Regions from separate parts of the Cellulosimicrobium funkei genome, predicted to be linked through region 1. Evidence: predicted binding sites of a transcription regulator. Region 1 holds the regulator's gene; the other holds the start of a gene.
The links. Region 1 encodes HrcA, which represses chaperone genes, less so after heat shock. Its sites were predicted from a motif close to TTNGCACTCGNNNNNNNCGAGTGCNAA; they were not measured.
Positions count from the first base shown of each region.

Region 2: the regulator HrcA is predicted to act here: its motif matches at 1,816-1,842, upstream of BXA05_RS18640 (Hsp20/alpha crystallin family protein).

Region 1 is NZ_FTMI01000005.1:143,816-147,217, reverse strand. Features, by position in the region: gene BXA05_RS13890 (MFS transporter) at 1-812, shown strand, start outside; gene hrcA (heat-inducible transcriptional repressor HrcA) at 892-1,908, shown strand; gene dnaJ (molecular chaperone DnaJ) at 2,015-3,139, shown strand; gene BXA05_RS13875 (16S rRNA (uracil(1498)-N(3))-methyltransferase) at 3,153-3,402, shown strand, end outside.
Region 2 is NZ_FTMI01000009.1:50,274-53,675, reverse strand. Features, by position in the region: gene BXA05_RS18650 (vWA domain-containing protein) at 1-260, shown strand, start outside; gene BXA05_RS19865 (double zinc ribbon and FHA domain-containing protein) at 257-1,228, shown strand; gene BXA05_RS18640 (Hsp20/alpha crystallin family protein) at 1,236-1,721, opposite strand; gene BXA05_RS18630 (biotin transporter BioY) at 2,060-2,764, shown strand; gene BXA05_RS18625 (class I adenylate-forming enzyme family protein) at 2,785-3,402, shown strand, end outside.

The sequences.
Region 1 (3,402 bases):
TCGGCGCCGCGACCCTCGGCGTGATGATGCCGTTCGTCACGACGACGGGCCGCGGCGACGACGCGTCGCGCTGGTGGTGGCTCGTGCCGGCCGCGGCCGCCGTGGTGGCCGCCGTCGGGTGGGAGCGGCGCTACCAGCGGCGCACGGGCGAGGCCGTCCTCGACCCCCAGGTCGTGGGGCTCGGGTCCTTCCGCAACGGCGCGCTGCTCGGCCTCGCGTACTTCGCCGGGTTCACGGGCATCTTCCTCGTCGTCACGCTCTACCTCCAGGACGAGCTGGGGTACACGCCGCTCCAGGCGGGGCTCGTCGGCACGCCGTTCGCGGTCGCGTCGGGCGTGTCGGCGTGGTTCTCGGGCCGCTGGGTCGCGCGCTGGGGCCGCGAGCTCGTCGTCGGCGGCGTCGTGCTCGTGCTCGTGGGGGTGGTCGCGGCGGAGGTCGTCGTGCGCACGCTCGGGGACGACCCGGGCGCCGTCGGCCCGGCGCTCGCGGTCGCGCTGCTCGTCGCGGGCGCGGGCAGCGGCACGGTCATCGCGCCGAACCAGACGCTCACGCTGTCCGAGGTCCCGGTGAGCCGGGCCGGGGTGGCGGGCAGCATGCTGCAGCTCGGTCAGCGCATCGGGTCGGCCGTCGGGATCTCCGTGGTCCTGTCCGTCTACTACGGCGGGCTCGCGAGCGGCGACTCGGCCGCGGACGCGACCGGGCGCGCGCTCCTGGTGACGATCGGCCTCGTCGCGGTCGCGCTCGTCGTCGGCCTCCTCGACCTGCGTTCGCGACGAGCGGAGGACCGCCGGACGGGCCGCGCGGACGCGTAGGATTGGCACTCGGAGGTCGAGAGTGCCGACGCCCGCACGCCCGCCCGGGCGGCGACGGTGCGGCACGCGGGAGGTGGACGTGAGCGAGGAGCGCCGGCTCGAGGTGCTGCGGGCCATCGTCGAGGACTATGTCCTCACGCGCGAGCCCGTGGGTTCGCGCGTGCTCACCGAGCGCCACAGCCTCGGCGTCTCGCCCGCCACGATCCGCAACGACATGGCGGCTCTCGAAGACGCCGGGTACATCGCGCAGCCGCACACGTCCGCGGGCCGGATCCCGACGGACAAGGGCTACCGGCTCTTCGTGGACCGCCTCTCGGGCGTCAAGCCGCTGTCCGCGCCGGAGAAGCGCGCCATCGAGACCTTCCTGTCCGAGGGCGTGGACCTCGACGACGTCATCGCGCGCGCCGGGCGCCTTCTCGCCCAGCTCACCGGCCAGGTCGCCGTCGTGCAGTACCCGTCGCTGAGCCGGTCGGGCCTGCGCCACCTCGAGCTCGTGCCCGTCGGCGAGTCGCGCCTCCTGGTCGTCATCATCACGGACACGGGCCGCGTCGAGCAGCGCACGCTCGAGGTCGCGAGCCTGCCGGACGAGGGGACCCTCGTCGAGGTGCGCGCACGGCTCAACGCCGCGGCCGCGGGCAAGCGCCTCACGGACCTCGCGCCCGGTCTCGCCGCCGTGACCGAGAGCTTCCACCCCGACGACGCCCCGCTCGTCCGCGCGGTGGGCGACCTCGTCGCCCAGACGCTCGCGGAGGAGAGCGAGGAGCGCCTCGTCCTCGCGGGCACGGCCAACCTCGCGCGCGCGGGCATGCGGTTCGAGCACGCGCTGCGCCCCGTCCTCGAGGCGCTCGAGGAGCAGGTCGTCCTGCTCGGGCTGCTCACCGAGATGGCCGCCGAGTCGGGCGTGAGCGTCCGGATCGGTCGCGAGACCCAGCTCGAGGGCCTCGCGGAGACCTCCGTCGTGACGACCGGTTACGGTAACGACGGTGACACGGTCGCGCTCGTCGGCTCGATCGGGCCGACCCGCATGGACTACCCCGGCACCATCGCGGCGGTGCGCGCGGTCGCGCGCTACCTGTCACGGGTGCTCGGCACGTGAGCCCCGCGGTCTCCCCGCCCGCGGCGGGCCCGCTCGACGACCACCCCCGACCCCTCCCGACCGGCCGCGCGCCGGCCTCACGACCCGCACCAGCAGAGAGTGACGTGTGAGCGACTACTACGAGATCCTCGGCGTGGCCCGTGACGCCAGCCAGGACCAGATCAAGAAGGCGTACCGCAAGCTCGCGCGCGAGCTGCACCCGGACGTCGCGGGCGAGGAGGCGGGCGACCGCTTCAAGGACGTCGCGCGCGCCTACGAGGTGCTGTCCAACCCGGAGAAGCGCCAGCAGTACGACCTCGGCGTCGACCCCAGCGCCCCCGGCGGCGGGGGCGGCGGCCCCATGGGCGGCGGGTTCGGCTTCCAGGACATCTTCGAGACGTTCTTCGGCGGCGCCCAGGCGCAGCAGGGGCCGATCCCGCGTGCCCGCCGCGGCCAGGACGCGCTCGTGCGGCTCGACATCGACCTCTCCGAGGCGACGTTCGGCGCGCAGCGCGAGCTCCAGGTCGACACGGCGGTCGTGTGCGGCACGTGCGGCGGCACCTGCTGCCGTCCGGGCACCTCGCCCCGCACGTGCGAGGTGTGCCACGGCCGCGGCACGGTCCAGCGCGTCGCGCGCTCGTTCCTCGGCCAGGTCATGACGAGCGCGCCGTGCGCCGCGTGCCAGGGCTTCGGCACGGTCATCCCCGAGCCGTGCGCGGAGTGCTCGGGCGAGGGCCGCGTGCGCAGCCGCCGCAGCATCACGGTCAACGTCCCGGCGGGCGTCGACACGGGCACGCGCATCAAGCTCACCGCGCAGGGCGAGGTCGGCCCGGCCGGCGGCCCCGCGGGCGACCTGTACGTCGAGATCCGCGAGCGCAACCACGACACGTTCGTGCGCCGCGGCGACGACCTGCACTGCACCCTCCAGGTGCCCATGACGGCGGCCGCCCTCGGCACCGTGCTCGAGCTGGAGACGCTCGACGGGCTCCAGGAGATCGACCTGCGCCCCGGCACGCAGCCGAACCAGATCGTCACGCTGAAGAACCTCGGCGTCGGGCACCTGCACGGCAGCGGTCGCGGCGACCTCAACGTGCACATCGAGGTCCAGGTGCCGACGGCCCTCGACCCCGAGCAGGAGCAGCTCCTGCGCTCGCTCGCCGCGCTGCGCGGCGAGGAGCGGCCCGAGCCCCGGCTCGCCGCCGCGCACCCGGGCGTGTTCTCGCGCCTGCGCGACAAGCTCTCCGGCCGCTGAGCGGGGCGCGGGCATGAGTGCTCCGGTGTTCCTCGCCGAGACGGGGACCGACGGCGTCGCGCCCGGCGACCGCTACGTGCTCGACGGCGCGGAGGGCCGGCACGCGGGCGTCGTGCAGCGGCGCGGCGCAGGGGAGCGCGTCGACGTCGTCGACGGCGACGGGCTCCGGCTGCGGTGCGTCGTCGAGCACGCCGAGTCGGGCCGCGTGACGCTCCTCGTGCAGGAGGTGGACCGCGAGCCGGCACCGGACGTCGTCGTGACGC
Region 2 (3,402 bases), on a different contig from region 1:
AGACCGAGCTCGCCGCGGCGATCCAGGAGGGCCTCGCGGCCAAGGCGTCGGGCGACGAGGCGACGGCGACCGTCAAGCTCGGCCGCGCCGTCCAGCTCGCGCAGCAGACGGGGAACGAGGAGGCGACGTCGCGCCTGCGCAAGGTCGTCGAGATCGACGACGAGGAGCACGGCACCGTGCGGCTCAAGCGCAACACCTCGACGCTCGACGAGATGGCGCTCGACACCGCCTCGACGAAGACGACGCGGGTGCGTCGGTGAGCGCCGTCGTCTGCCCCAACGGGCACCCCTCGGAGTCGACCGACTACTGCGACGTGTGCGGCGAGCCCATCGCCGCGGCGTCGGCACCCGCGGCGCCCGCGGCGGGCGCGGCGTCTCCTGCTCCGGGCGGGGCCTCCGCACCGGCGCAGGCCCTCGAGTGCCCGAACTGCGGCTCGCCCGCTCCTGCCGGCGCGCTGTTCTGCGAGAACTGCGGCTACGACTTCACCACCGGCGCCCTGCCCGACCCGGTGGAGCCTGCGTCGGCGCTCTCGCTCGACCCGCCGTCACGCCCCACGCCGGCCACGCCGGCCGCACCCGCCGCTGCCCCGGCCGCACCGGAAGCGGGCCTCGCGTCGGGCGTGACGCCGCCCCCGCTCCCGGCTCCGGCCGCGTCCCCGGCGTCCGCGGCCACCCCGCCGCCGGGCGCCTCCGCACCGCTCGAGGCTCCGGCGTCGATGCCGGCCGCCGGGACGGGCACGGGCGAGCAGCCCGCCGGTGCGTCTGCGGACCCGGCCGGCCCCGCGCCGTCGGGCGCGCACCTGCCGACGCCGCCCGTGCCCGGGCCGGACCAGTGGGTCGTCGAGATCTGGATCGACCCGGACTGGTACGCGGCCCAGCAGCCCGAGGACCTCATGCCGTCGGCGGGCCTGCCGGGGCTGGTCGTGCTGCGCGAGCGCAGCGTGCTCGTGGGGCGCCCGTCGGTCTCGCGCGGCATCCACCCGCAGGTCGACTGCGGCGCGGACACCGGGGTCTCGCGACGGCACTGCCAGCTCAGCACGGACGGGCAGCGCTGGTGGGTCGAGGACCTGCAGTCCTCGAACGGCACCTACGTGAGCCCCGCGGGCGAACCGCTCCCGACGGACCCGATCCCCGCCGGCCAGCGACGCGAGCTGGCCGACGGGGACCGCGTGTACCTCGGGGCGTGGACGCGCCTCGTCGTCCGCAAGGCCCTCCCCGGCGAGGCGTGAGCCCGGCTCAGCCCTCCGACGTCTGAGGCTCGGCCTCGGCCGTGATCTGGGTCGCCGCGCCGCCCGCGCGGTGCGCGACCTCGATCCGGCGGGGCCGGGCCTCCTCGGCCACCGGGATCGTCAGCGTCAGCACGCCGTCCTCGTACGACGCCGTGATCTTGTCGAGCGCCAGGCCGCGCCCCACCGTGAGCTGGCGCGCGTACGTGCCGGACGGCCGCTCGCGGGCGAGCCACTGGACGTCCGGGTCGGTCCGCGGGCTGCGCTCGGCGCGGATGGTCAGCGTGCGGTCCTCGACGGACACGTCGATCGTGCCCGGGTCGACGCCCGGGAGGTCCATCGTCAGCACGTAGTGGTCCCCGGCGCGGAACAGGTCGAGCGGCATGCCGCCCGAGGCCGCCGAGGCGGCGGTCGCGCGGGCGCCGGACGCGAGCTGGCCGACCAGACGGTCCATCGCGTCGAAGGTGCTCGTGAAGGGGTCGGTCATCGCAGCCACACCTCTCACCTCCTCGTCGCACGGTCCCGGACGGTCCGGGACCGGTCGGTGCTCCCGCGAGGCAGGCACCCCGCGGGCGGCTACAGCTCCTGTTTTAGCACTCTCACCCCGAGAGTGCCAAGAGGTGCGACGAGCCGTGTCGCCCGGCCGGGCAGGCCGCGTTGTGCGGCTCCCACACCGACCCCGCGCCCGCGCCCCGGCGCGGTTGGAGGATCCCTCCAACGCCTTGTGCGATCCGTGCACGGCGGGCCGCGGAGGTGGTCGCGAGCGCCGTCGCCCGAGGGCCGCCGTCCCGGCCAGAGTGGACACGCCCGACCACCGACAGCAGGGAGCCCGCGATGACCGACGCCCGCACGGAGACGCCCGCCGCCACCCCGTCCGCGACGGCGCCCACCACCCCGGACGCGCCGCGCGGCGCACCGCGGGACCTGCCCGACCGTCGCCGCGGCCGGTTCGCGCTCGACGCCGGCGACGCCGCGCGGGTCGCGACGTTCGCCGCGCTCCTGGCCGCGCTCGGCCTGCCCGGCTCGATCGCGCTGTTCGGCAACGCGGTGCCCGTGACGCTCCAGACGCTCGGCGTCATGCTCGCGGGGGCGATCCTCGGCGCGTGGCGCGGCTCGCTCGCCGTCGCGACGTTCCTCGCGCTCGCCGCGGCCGGGCTCCCCGTCCTCGCGGGCGGGCGCGGCGGGCTCGGGGCGTTCGTCGGGCCGTCCGCGGGCTACCTCGTCGGGTTCCTCGCCGGCGCGGCCGTCGTCGGCCTGCTCGTCGACCGGCTCCGGCGCGTCACGTTCGCGCCCGTGCTCCTCGCGTGCGTCGTCGGCGGGATCGCGGTCGTCTACGCCGTCGGCATCCCGGTGCAGGCGCTCGTCACGGGCGTGCCGCTGCCCACGACCGCGCAGCTCTCGCTCGCGTTCCTGCCCGGCGACCTGCTCAAGGCGCTCGCCGCAGCCGCGATCACGGTGGGCGTCGTGCGGGCCTACCCCGCGGCCCGTCCGGTCGGGCGCACCAGCCGCGCCGCGGCCGACGGCCGCCCCGCCTCCTGAACACCTGCGAGAGTGTCCGCGTGCCCGTCGCCCACCAGGTCCTGACGCACGCCGCCGACCCGGCCGCGCGCGACCGTCCCGCCCTGCGCACGCCCGAGCGGTCGCGCACCTACGCCGCGCTCGCCGCGGACGTGCGCGCGGGCGCGACGCACCTGCGCGCGTCGGGCACGCGACCGGGCGACCTCGTCGCCGTGTCGCTGCCGGACCCGCTCGACCTGCTCACGGCGATGCTGGCCGTCGACCACCTGGGCGCGACGCCGCTCGTGTGCGACGCCGCGTGGCCGCGCGCCCACCGCGCCGAGGTGCTGCGCACGCTCGCGCCGCGCACGTTCGTCGAGGTGCCGCTGCCGCGCGGGACCGGCACCGCCGACGGCGCGGAGCCCGCGCCGTCGCACGTCCCCGGTCCCGACGACCTCGCGTGGGCCGGGTTCTCGTCCGGGAGCACCGGCCGCCCGCGCGCGGTCGTGCGCACGCGCGCGTCGTGGGCGGGGTCGTTCGACGCGGTCACCCGTCTCCTCGGGCTGCGACCCACCGACGCGGTCCTCGTCCCCGGCCCGCTCGCGTCGTCGCTGTACTGCTTCGCCGCCGTGCACACGCTCGCCGTCGGGGCGTGCGTCGTCCTCACGCGCACCCCGGCC